One region of the Bacillus sp. 05T21 genome, then DNA from elsewhere that is predicted to be linked to it. Evidence: riboswitches for the same ligand, from Rfam matches in the RefSeq annotation. Region 1 holds a riboswitch; each other region holds the start of a gene.
The links. A riboswitch is a leader RNA that binds a small molecule or an ion and turns the genes downstream of it on or off. The one in region 1 is predicted to bind cyclic di-AMP.
Positions count from the first base shown of each region.

Region 1 (4,266 bases):
ATTCGTCCGTACGTAAATGGAAGTGCTGTTGGCAATAACATCATAAGCATCATTTGCAAAATATTACTCATTTGCCCTGGATTTTCAAAAGGATGTGTAGAGTTTGCCCCGAAAAATCCACCGCCGTTATTTCCAAGTTCCTTAATTGAAACGAATGATGCAACTGGACCACGTAAAATACTTTGCTTCGCACCATCAATTGTTTGTGCTGTAACTGCTCCATCTAACGTTTGTGGTACACCAAGTGCGACAAAGACTAACGCCGCAATAAATGCGATAGGAAGAAAAACTCTCGTTAATGCTCTCGTAAAATCAACGAAAAAGTTACCGAGTTCTTTTCCAGCGAGTCCTCTTATAAAAGCCATAACGAGCGCTAACGTCGTTGCTGGTGCCGCAAACATTAAAAATGTAATTCCGACTAATTGTGATAAATAAGATAAACCATTTTCACCGCTATAATGCTGTAAGTTTGTATCAGCCATAAAACTAATTGCCGTATTAAAAGCGAGTGTAGGCTCCATTCCTTCAATATGCGCTGGATTTAGCGGCAGCACACCTTGTAATCTGAAAATGAAATATACGACAACAATCATAAATCCATTGAGTAAAACTAATGATAATGCGTACTGTTTCCACGTTTGATTGTATGCTTTTACACCCGTAATTTTAAAAATAAGTTTTTCAAAAGGCCCAAATACTTTATCTAGCGTTTTGCTACCTTGAAAAGCTTTTTCTAAATAAATCCCCGTTGGCTTTGCTACTAGAATAAACAAGAGCATTGTAATAACGACTGCAACCCAAATCATAATGAATGATTCCCCCTAATTAAAACTTTTCTGGATTTAATAATGCGTACACTAAGTACACCGTAATCGCTGCAACAATAACCGATAAGGCAATCATCATGATTGCTTCCCTTCTTTCACAACTTTATCTGACCAACTTGCAAGACTTGCCATCGATGCGACTAACCCAACAAAAATACCGATCATTACGACATCTAACATAACTACCCCTCACTTTTTGTTAAATTTTACCATATAGTTATCAAAAAAAGAACACTAAGCTCTACTTAGTGTTCGAAACGAACAACACAAAGTAAACCTCCTCTCTAAACGCTTACGAGGTTAGCTGTCGGATTCGGGCCTAAAGAGTAGCCCTACTTTCAAAACTGAAAGATTCACCCCAAGTGACGATGCACAAAATTGGTTCCCCCGCTCCATTTCTGGAACTCAGCGATTTTAGGTTTTTTTTGGAAATTTCATGAATGATTTATGAGAGTAAATATACTCCTCTAAATTTAACTTGTAAAGAGGCAAATTACTTAAAATAAGAAAAAATTCCGCCATTTAAACGCTTACATTGCTTATTATTAATATTCTTTCATCTATTTTCTTGTGTTTTCTTTTTTTTTCATAGAAATGATCTTTTAAATATGAAATAAAAAGAGCGAATGACGTGAAGTGCATAGCTTGTTGCACTCAGCATTCGCTCTTTTTTCATTCAACCTTTATTCTCCACGCAAAAAAGCACGCAAATTTCTCCCTCGAATATAAACTTGTGATAATTCTGCATGTAACTGCTCATATTCGGTAATATCCGCCTCTAAATACAAAACATCTTTTGATGGTAATATAATATATGGCCCTGGAAAAAGAGGATCGAGCACTACCAATTCGTGAACTCGCTCTACCGATATCGCCCAACGATTCGCTATATCTCCTAGTAACAACACTTTCATCTTCATTTCCCCCACCTTATTCAAAAAATAAAAAAGAAATATTATCACAGTTCGTAAACACTACAAATTTAGCTCCAATTGTTTCATAGAGCCTGGCCGGATATCGTTTATTCTTTGTAACAACAGTAATAGGCGCTTGAAAAGAAAAACGAATGTGTTCTGTGAAGAAACTAACTATCGGAAGCTCATCCCCTAGTAAAATCACCTTCTTAATACGTGTGCAAATACTAGTAAAATCCTTCTCCTTATTACAGCTATAAGCTGATTCAAACCCATACTCTCTAACTTCAGCCGCTATCTCTTCATTGGCTGTAAAAATAATTAACTCATGCTGAAATGCTACTAGCTCTCTTAAACTCTTTACCTTGTTTTTTTCTCCAACGCAAATAAGCGTTAATTCCATGTACCTCATCCTCCTTAGCATAAAAGAACTCAAACATAGATTGATATTCTCCTATACTAATCAGACCGACGAAGTGATATATCCATCATGGCACCGCCCTCTCTCAAGACGCTTACGAAGTTAGCTGTCGGATTCGGACTTTGAGAGTAGCCCTACTTTCAACATTGAAAGATTCACCCCTAGTGACGACGCACAAATTGGTTCCTCCGCTCCATACATTTGGACTCAGCGTATTACAAAAAATGTATTCTGGCTGATATATTACTCCTGTATTTGGAAAAAGTAAACAATGAAAAATCCTTAAGGTGGATTTTTCATTGTTGCTAGACATTATAAATATTTATATTCAATAGGAATTTTCATGAGTCGTATTGTAATAATACTAAATAAAGAAATGATTAAAAATTAAACGTGAAACGAGGATGCTATATGACCGAGGATAAAAAGAATAATTTTATTAAAATAATAAACATTCTAGGTAATTCGTTACTTTTAATTCTAGCGATTTTAGTTACTATTACTAGTTATACTGAATTCCGTACTACACTAGAAATCATTTTTTTAATTTCTTGTTTGTTATTAATTTATAGTAAATACTTAAGTAATAATAAGAAAGCTATGATTCCATACCTTATATTTTTCATATTAATATCATCACACCTTTTATATATTTTATTTATCTAAAAGGACGCATTTAAACAAGATAACTAAATCAAATTCACTACCATATATTAAACTTCTATTAATCATTAACCTTAATAACCAGTGAGGATATAGCCCCACTGGTTGAATTTTCACTTATGCACGCGCTTTATTCAATTTATACGCAAAATGATTCGTCGGCCCATGACCACTTCCAATATTCAACGGCTCTTCAATCGCTATACTAATAAATCGTTTTGCTTCTTGAACCGCATCTTCCATCAAGTAGCCTTTCGCAAGTCCTGCTGTAACCGCTGAAGCAAATGTACACCCGCTTCCGTGCGTTTGCTTCGAAGGAATTCGCTCGCTTCTAAATTCAATAAACTCTTCTCCATCAAAGAGTAAATCAATTACTTCATTACCTTGATATTCTGCATGTCCGCCCTTCATAAGAACATATTTAGCTCCTAATTCATGCAATACTTTTGCAGCTTCCTTACTATCTTCTACATTATGAATCTCCATTCCAGTTAACACTTCTGCTTCAGGAACATTCGGTGTTACAACAGTTGCTACTGGCAATAAATATTCTTTTAATGCTTGTACTGCTTCTTGTTGTAATAATGATGCCCCGCCTTTTGCAATCATAACAGGATCTAGCACAATATTATTCCAGCCGAATTTTTTAATATGTTCTGCAACAATTTGAATAATTTCACTGCTAAATAACATTCCTAGTTTTACAGCATCTGGCGTTAAATCCGTACCAATTGAATTCAGCTGTTCCGTAATTCCTTCTAAAGAAACAGGATATACCCCTTGAACGCCAAGCGTATTTTGAGCAGTAATTGCTGTAATAGCCGTCATTCCATACACACCAAGCTCTTGGAATGTTTTTAAATCCGCCTGAATCCCAGCGCCGCCTCCGCTATCAGACCCTGCAATTGTTAAAGCTTTATTCACTTTCATTCCACTCATCCTTTTCTACCCAAAATAGCGATGATAAATTGTTTTCGCTTCGCTTATATCTTTCGTTCCATGTACAAGTACACGGCCATCTTTAAAAGCAACTAATCTCTTTTCTTCAACCGAAAATGATAATAAATATGGATTTACATTTAAATCATTCACACGATCATTCAGCAATTTTTTATATTGTTCAAAATCCATTTCCTCTTTATGAGGTGGTCTAATTTGAACTGTATTTCTCCCGCATAACACTGCTGTTTTTGAAGTGTTTTCCTTATTTAAATATGGATATACTGCCCGTTCACCACACGATAGACAATTATGTTTACGAATCTTTTGCACATTCATACATGAATATTCATTTTTCCATACATCAAATGACACCAGCCCATCTCGAAGCGAGTCATAATCTTCTACTAGCAGTTTAAGTGTTTCCGTTACTTGATGAGAAACGACGAGAGATACAGCAGGTGATATAATCCCCGCTGTGTCACATGTCGCTCCGCCAAGT
Region 1 is NZ_JBFTMD010000015.1:12,156-16,421, reverse strand. Features, by position in the region: gene kdpA (potassium-transporting ATPase subunit KdpA) at 1-806, opposite strand, end outside; gene kdpF (K(+)-transporting ATPase subunit F) at 826-906, opposite strand; gene AC1DKZ_RS21865 (SipW-dependent-type signal peptide-containing protein) at 903-1,007, opposite strand; cyclic di-AMP (ydaO/yuaA leader) riboswitch at 1,103-1,248, opposite strand; gene AC1DKZ_RS21860 (hypothetical protein) at 1,511-1,741, opposite strand; gene AC1DKZ_RS21855 (hypothetical protein) at 1,758-2,144, opposite strand; cyclic di-AMP (ydaO/yuaA leader) riboswitch at 2,238-2,385, opposite strand; gene thiD (bifunctional hydroxymethylpyrimidine kinase/phosphomethylpyrimidine kinase) at 2,943-3,764, opposite strand; gene thiF (thiazole biosynthesis adenylyltransferase ThiF) at 3,771-4,266, opposite strand, start outside.

Region 2 (4,266 bases), on a different contig from region 1:
CAAGATGATCGAGTCGAAAGGGCCGGAAATCATTTTTTTGTAAGAAAGGGAACATATTTTGTTCATATCCACTTTTGAACGAAAATGGGAAAATAAATTGAAAAATAGCTGTTGATACATATTTTTCTTCGATCGTTTGTATTGCCTCCATTTATATTGTTTCCTTTCAATGTAAGCTATAGAAACAACATGCCCTAATCTGCTAAAAAATAACCAGAGGATTTTTATATAATTAAGAATGAAAATTCAGCTTATTTATTAGGCGACATGTATAATGTTATGTATACTAAAAGGAGTAGAATTGTGTTTTGAAAAGGGGGATGTATTATGCGTATTTTAGTATTAGGAGCTGGAGGCGTTGGAGGTTTTTTTGGTGGACGACTTGCCGAAAAGGGAGAAGATGTAACTTTTCTCGTACGTAGTAAACGGAAAGAACAATTAGAGGAAAAAGGTCTTGTTATCCGAAGTATTAACGGCGATTTTTCATTTCAACCGAAGCTAATAACGAAAGAAGATATTACCACTCCATTTGATGTGATTTTATTCTCAACAAAAGCGTATCACCTAAACGAGGCAATAACAGATTTGAAACCATTTGTAGGAGAGAATACAGTAATAATTCCAGTGTTAAATGGTATCGCTCATTTAACACTATTACAAAAGGAATTCGACGTGGAAAAAGTAATTGGCGGTTTATGCTTTATCGAGACGACGTTAAACGATCAAGGAGAAATTGTACAAACTAGTGTTGCCAACAGACTTGTATTTGGGGAAATTAAGCCTCAAGATTCAGAGAGAATAAAGCTTATTTCTAAAACATTTGCAGATACAAAAGCTAGTTTTGTTTTAAGTGAAAATATTGTGCAAGATATGTGGCATAAATATTTATTTATCACCGTAATGTCAGGTGTGACAACATTAATGCGTGCGCCGATAGGACCGATTCGCGAGAGTGATGGAGGCCGAGAATTTATTAGAAACTTATTTGAAGAATCAGTGCAAATCATGAAATCTATGGGGGCTCCAGTTAAGGACAATATCGTCCAGGAACATATGAAAACGATTGATAAAATTTCGTATGATATGAAGTCATCTATGCAGCGTGATATGGAAAAAGGCTCGCTCATTGAAGGGAAATACTTGCAAGGGTATTTACTTGATTTAGCAGAACAGTTTTCGATAGATACTCCTTTGTTAGGAGCTGTGCATCAAAATTTAAAGGTATATGAAAAAATGATTTTAAATAAAGAAATGGTATGAAAAAGAGTAAAGGATAGCAAAATATAAATGTTGCTATCCTTTTTTTGTTTCTTTTTGACAATTTATTCGTTTCTTTTCGGTTTATCTGTCGTATTTCGTTCTCTTTCACGTTTACCATATAGCTGATTAATTTCATTTGCTACTGCATCTAAATATGAATCGGAAAAAAGTGGCTTCTTTTCTTTAGACATACGGGTCTCCTTTGTGGATTTTTAGTATTCATTATGTATATTTTTCAGTGGATTATGCGCAATCGTTTTAATTTTTTTCTTTTTAAAAATTTTTGTTTACTTTTTGAAAATAAAGGAGTATTATAATCCACAGTTTCAATTTTCTAAATCGCTGAAGCCGCATGGTGCGGGGGACCCGTTCTTATGGATTAGTACATAATCCAATGGGGTGAATCCTTGAAAAAGGTAGGGCTACTCATAGGCCCGAATCCGACAGCTAACCTCGTAAGCGTTATATTGAGAAGGAAGGTGGAGCTTGTGCGACAAAAAAAATAATGTCTACAAGTCTATTTCATTATGGCTTGTAGACATTTTTTGTTTTCTGAAGAAATAGTTTATCCGCTGTAATTAGCAGAAAAATTCGTGCAAAATTATTGGAGAGTGGACAGCGTTGGTTTCATCTATCAAAAGGTTTTTAATTGGAAGGCCGTTAAAATCAACTGAGTTAGGAGAGCAAAAGCTTAATAAAACGAAGGCGCTAGCAATTTTATCTTCTGACGCATTGTCATCGGTTGCATACGGACCAGAGCAAATTTTAATTGCTTTAGCAGGTCTTGGAGCAGTAGCTTATTGGTATTCCATTCCGATTGCTATTGGGGTATTAGTATTATTGACAGCTCTTATTTTATCTTATCGACAAATTATTTTTGCTTACCCTCATGGCGGCGGGGCATATGTTGTATCAAAAGAGAATTTAGGGATGAATCCAGGCTTAATAGCAGGAGGATCTTTATTAGTTGATTACATTTTAACGGTTGCAGTAAGTGTATCTGCGGGTACAGATGCGCTCACATCTGCTTTTCCTAGCTTACATGCACATAATGTAATCATTGCGATTATATTTGTCATATTGATTACCATCTTAAATTTAAGAGGCGTAACGGAATCAGCTTCCGTTTTAGCATATCCTGTTTATTTATTCGTTTTAGCACTATTTATATTAATTGGTGTAGGGATATACAATATTTTAACGGGACACGTTTCGCAGGCTTTGCATTCGCCAATTGGAACGCCAGTTGCAGGAATTAGTTTGTTCTTACTGTTACGAGCATTTGCTTCAGGAAGCTCTGCTTTAACGGGTGTTGAGGCGATATCTAACGCAATTCCAAACTTTAAAGATCCTGCACCTAACAATGCAGCGAAAACATTGCTTGCAATGGGTGCATTACTTGCAGTTTTATTTTCTGGAATTGTCTTTTTAGCTTATTATTACGGAATTAATCCAAGTAAGGAAGTAACAGTCGTTTCACAAATTGCTGAACAAACTTTTGGACGTAATTTCATGTACTATTTCATACAAGGTACAACAGCTTTAATATTAATTCTTGCGGCTAACACAGGTTATTCTGCATTTCCGCTATTAGCGGTTAATCTTGCAAAAGACAAGTTCATACCGAGAATGTTTACGATTAGAGGAGACCGCCTAGGTTATTCAAACGGTATTATTATACTTGGGATTTCTTCGATTATTTTAATTGTAGCTTTTCAGGGGAAAACAGAACACTTGATTCCGCTATATGCAGTAGGGGTATTTATTCCGTTTACACTTTCTCAAACTGGAATGGTACTAAAATGGCTTCGTGAAAAGCCTGAAGGATGGGCTTTAAGATTAACGCTTAATTTAATTGGTGCAGTCATTAGTTTTATCGTAATGAGTATGTTCTTTTTAACTAAATTCGCACAAGTTTGGTCGATCCTTATTTTCTTACCTGCCATTATCTTCTTGTTCCATCGAATAAAGAAGCATTATGATGCAGTGGGGGATCAATTAAGTTTAAAAACTTGTGAACCACTTGTTCCGATTGAAGGGAATGTAATTGTCGTTCCTGTAGCTGGTATGACTCATGTAGTAGAAAATTCATTGAACTATGCTAAGGCTCTTTCTGCAGATCAAGTTATCGCTGTATATGTTGCTTTTGACAGAGAAGAGGAAAAGAAATTTGAAGAGAAATGGGAGAAGTGGCAACCTGAAGTAAGGCTTGTTACATTACATTCTCATTATAGAAGCATTATTCAGCCGCTTACAAAATTTATTGACACAGTGCAATATAAAGCGAGTGAATCAAATTACCGAGTTACGGTCGTTATACCACAGTTTATTCCGAAAAAAGGTTGGCATAACATTCTTCATAATCAGTCTAGTTTACTCATTCGTGCGTATTTACTCTATAAAAGAAATGTTGTTATTACGACAGTACCGTATCATTTGAAAAAGTAAGGAAATTTTTTAAGGATAACTTCACGAAAGTGAAGTTATCCTTTTTGTGTATATGCTATGCATAATTGCATATGGATCCGAAAAGTATATTAGTATAATTTTAATGATTATGAATATGTAGTGTTTCCTGTTGTGGTATATAGATAGTTTAATCGAGAAAGTGAATTGAATTTTATTTTGGGATAAGGACATGAGATCTTGAAAATAAAGGGAATTAAAATACTTCTTTACGTTATATAAATAGCTGTGTTTAAATGACCTTACAGTACAAAACTTACATGAAAACAAAACGAAATTTCATACTTTCATACGTTAATTGGTTTAAAATGAATAATATTTTCATGTAATATATTCACTGTGTGAATGTGGAAATCGCAATAAAATAGAAAATTTATACAGTTTTATTCATACTAAGCACATATGAAAAGTTATGAAGTGTTTTATAACAATAAGTAAGTACTGTAGAAAAAAGTTAGAAGAGATGGTTCGTACATGACTCACGGTGAGAACGTTCTCTATTTTTAACCATCTCAAATCATTTGCAAGAAAATAGAATAA
Region 2 is NZ_JBFTMD010000005.1:46,871-51,136, forward strand. Features, by position in the region: gene AC1DKZ_RS12415 (hypothetical protein) at 1-151, opposite strand, end outside; gene panE (2-dehydropantoate 2-reductase) at 328-1,260, shown strand; gene AC1DKZ_RS12425 (hypothetical protein) at 1,323-1,451, opposite strand; cyclic di-AMP (ydaO/yuaA leader) riboswitch at 1,591-1,737, shown strand; gene AC1DKZ_RS12430 (APC family permease) at 1,882-3,708, shown strand.
Region 2: linked by a shared signal. The riboswitch ahead of AC1DKZ_RS12430 (APC family permease) and the one ahead of AC1DKZ_RS21855 (hypothetical protein) in region 1 are both predicted to bind cyclic di-AMP.

Region 3 (4,266 bases), on a different contig from region 1:
ATGTTTGTAGGTAAACGTTCTTGCCTGTTTCAATGTTTTAAATGTAATTGGAAAAGATTTTTTTTCCCCATCTTTGTAACCAAACACTCTATATGCCTTTTTTCGTCCACCAACAGTTTTAAAATATGGTTCTGTAAAATATTCTATTTGTTTGATATGAATCTCCCACCTTTCTAGACGCCTTAAGTAATTAGTTTATATATTGGAAGAAAGATAAACAGCTACTGTAAGGTTGGACTACAAAAACAGCTCAGGGCTGGTTTTAATGTACTTCTGTATTCTTTGATTACTTTGTAGATAGTATTTTTCATCAGTTCGAATATTGAATAAATTGCACACTAATTATTTCTCTATTTGCCCATCTAGAATAGGTCTCTTTTATTATTATTTATAACGTTTTTAAAATTAGCTTCTCTTTAACAATCTTTTTTCTCTGATGATTTATGTTTTACTCTATAAGAGAGTGCGGTAACTTGTTGGGAATATTTAAAACCCTTTTCAGATTTTTCGGAAACCCATTTCGAAACAGGTCTTAGTAAACTATTTATGCTGACAATAAGAATGGTTCCTGTTATAGCTATAAGTAAATAGCCGCTACCTGCTAATGTTCCTACAGCCGCAGAACACCATAAGGTTGCTGCGGTATCCAGTCCTCGAACTGTCAAGCCATCTTTCATAATAACTCCAGCACCTAAAAAACCAATCCCGCTTACAATTTGAGAAGCTATTCTTGTAGGTGTATTATCGGTTGGAGTGAGTACACTTAATAGTACAAAAAGTGCAGCACCTACGGAAACAAGTATATTTGTACGTAATCCAGCAATGCAATTGTGCCATTGACGTTCTAATCCAATTATTGCTCCAACAAGTATTGCTACAAGTAACCTAAGTAGAATGTCTAGTTCCATATTTCTGTCTCCTTAATTTCCATCCTTAATGATCATCATGCTCTAAATTGACTTGTTGTAATGGAATCACCTTTGTTTTTTTTATAATTTTATAGCCGAACCAAAATACAAGAAACAGCAGTAAACCAATATAAGTAGCAAGTACTTCATACCAATCGACATGTGACCCTATAAAGACTGAATAATTCTGTCCTAATATAATAATAGTACATATTACAAAAGCCAAAATAGGACCGATAGGATACCACTTTGCTTGATACGGGAGCTTATTTAAATTCTTTTGTTGATGTAAAAAAGCCTGACGAAAACGATAATGGCTTATAGCAATCCCTAACCATGCAATAAATCCACAAAGTCCCGAAGCATTCAAAAGCCATATAAACGCTTGCCCTTCTCCAAATAAAGAAGCTGCAAACGCTACGATTGCCACAGCCGTTGTCATAAGTAATGCATTAATAGGAACACCTTGTTTATTTACTTTTTTTAAGCACTTTGGAGCTTTCCCTTCTCTTGCCATTACCCATAACATTCGGGTTGCAACATACATTCCGGAATTACCAGCTGATAGAACAGATACCAAGATAACTGCATTCATAATAGAAGCTGCAAATGCAAACCCAATTTTCTCAAATACTAGTGTGAAGGGACTCATTGTAATATTACTAATATCATTGTTAACTAGATTCGGATCTGTGTAGGGAACTATGACTCCAATTACGCAAATGGTAAGTATGTAAAATAAGAGAATTCTCCAAAAGATTTGCCGCACAGCTTTTGGAATATGCTTTTCAGGTGCTTTACTTTCTCCAGCTACAATTCCGACCATTTCTGTACCTTGAAAGGAAAACCCCGCAATCATAAACACACTAAGAATAGAAAGAAAACCTCCATGAAACGGTGCGTCTCCAATTGTTAGATTGTGAAATCCAATAGGATTTCCTTTGAAAATTCCAAATATCGTGGCTATTCCTAACATAATAAACACGACTATAGTAATAACTTTTACAAGTGAAAGCCAAAACTCCATTTCTCCATAATGTTTCACTGAAAGAATATTAATTCCAAACATAAACAGTATGAATAACGCACTCCACAGAATAGATGGACTGTATGGAAACCAATATTTCATAAGAATAGCTCCTGATGAAATTTCAACTGCAAGAGTAATAGTCCAGCTAAACCAGTAATTCCAACCAATCGCAAAACCAAATGCAGGATCTACAAATTTAGAAGCATACGTACTAAAAGAACCAGATGTAGGCATATACGCTGCCATTTCTCCCAAGCTGGTCATCAACAGGTAAACAATACACCCCATCAACAAATAAGCTATAATTGCTCCACCAGGTCCTGCTGTATGAATCGTATTTCCGCTTGCTATAAATAACCCCGTCCCAATGCTTCCACCTATAGAAATCATTGTTAAATGTCGCAGCCCTAATTCTCTTCTTAATTCAGAAGGTCGGGAATTAGAAGAAAAAGAAAAAAGTGAATTTTTCGTTTTTATGGGTGTCTCTTTCAAGTATCTCATCCTTTTTTTGAATTATTTTCCAGAAAAAGAGTATAAAAAAAGACACCAAAGTTCACCCAGTGTTTTTAAAAATCACCATAGTATCCCCTCTCGAAACGCTTACGAGGTTAGCTGTCGGATTCGGGCCTTGAGAATAGCCCTACCTTCATTTAAGAAGGATTCACCCCAAGTGCAATCGCACAAAATTTGGTTCCCCCGCTCCATATGGATTCAGCGAATAGTGATATGAATTTATGTACAATATATTACTCCTATGCCCTCTTGTTTGTAAACAAGAAAATTAACGTTTTTTTCAGGGGAGGGATTTTTCGCGCTGTACACTTTATTTATAATTTGAATTCTTAAATTAAGTTACATACTTTAAAAAAAGTGAGAATTACAAGTATAGTAATACATGAAGAAGAGTTTGAATTAAATAAAAATACTATGCCTCATTTTTATTAGGTCTATTATCTACTAGTGTCTTTACTACTTTTAATTACATTGACTGCTGATAAGTGGTGTTCTGGTAACTAAGTTCTATTAATGATCCAAAAGGATTTATGAAATAAAAAGATGAATATTTATTTATATACAAATTCTATCTAAAGAAAGGTGATAAGAAGAAATGGAATATCTAACAGTCCCTGAGCTTTTTTTCTTACTATCTGTAGATGATGATACTCAAACTATACAACCTCCTTTACAATCAAATATAGAAATGTTCATTACAATAAGCATATTGCTAGAGCTTTACCTTCAAAAGTATATTTATATAGATCATGAATTTATTGTACATAGGACTAGTAAATCATCTGATATCCCTTATTTACAATATACCTTAGATTTAACAAAACACTTAGACGACAATCACAATTTCAGAATATGGATACTAACAATTTGCGGAAAACAACGATCAAGTCACAAACTATACAATTCTGTTTTAGATTATATACAACGAAAAAAGCAAATAAAAGTAATTGAAAAACGAATATTAAGTTTATCATTTCAAAAACGTTATATATGTCTTCAAACCAAAGAACAAACCCCTACCTTCTTACGAAAAAGAGCTTCAAAAAGAGGAAAACAATACTTATCTATGTTAATCCTTTTCCTAGCTATGGATTTAAACGAACTTTTAAAAGATACAATGTTTCAAAATGATTATGAATATCTAATTCAATTATAAGAATACAATAAACAATTATCTGAAATTAAATTCATACAAAAGCTAATAACAAACATTAAAAAAACTTTGCCTACCCTTTCGATATGGAAAAATGACCCATTTTCAGGTATGTAAAAAAAGTAAACCTCTGATTTAAATAATCAGAGGTTTCTTATAGTTCACATAACCCATCATTATCAGTAGTCAACGATGTGTAAAATTTATTTTTGCGAATACGGCTCACTTTTTTCGTTTTGGGGGAACTTAAGAATCTTAACTTGATAGCGATGTGGTGCTACCCCATCGCTATCAAGCTAAGCTCATGTAACGTCAACGATAAGCGAGATTGTTTCTTTTTTTCGAAATCCTATATGTAGGTGCTTTAAAGATTTGCATACGAAATAAACCCTAACGGGTTTCATTTTTTGAATTAAGCCGCTTGATTATCAGACATGGCACAATTGTAAACGACACCTAATATATCAAAGACTGTTTTCTTCTCATATCGATGAGATTTTCTCCCGTTTTGCTGTAGGAGGTTAAACAGGCGAATTAGAATCTTTGATAGCTCTTGGGTGTCTTTCTGTATAGCTTGGAAAAGAAGAAGAAAGTAATCTTTAATCATATATATGGCCTTATATTCACTCAGTTCTCGTTTCTTTTTTATAAGAAGTAATTGC
Region 3 is NZ_JBFTMD010000025.1:65,755-70,020, forward strand. Features, by position in the region: gene AC1DKZ_RS26955 (hypothetical protein) at 1-87, opposite strand, end outside; gene AC1DKZ_RS26960 (MgtC/SapB family protein) at 417-908, opposite strand; gene AC1DKZ_RS26965 (amino acid permease) at 934-2,430, opposite strand; cyclic di-AMP (ydaO/yuaA leader) riboswitch at 2,520-2,665, opposite strand; gene AC1DKZ_RS26970 (hypothetical protein) at 3,047-3,607, shown strand; partial or broken gene AC1DKZ_RS26975 (transposase) at 4,017-4,266, opposite strand, start outside.
Region 3: linked by a shared signal. The riboswitch ahead of AC1DKZ_RS26965 (amino acid permease) and the one ahead of AC1DKZ_RS21855 (hypothetical protein) in region 1 are both predicted to bind cyclic di-AMP.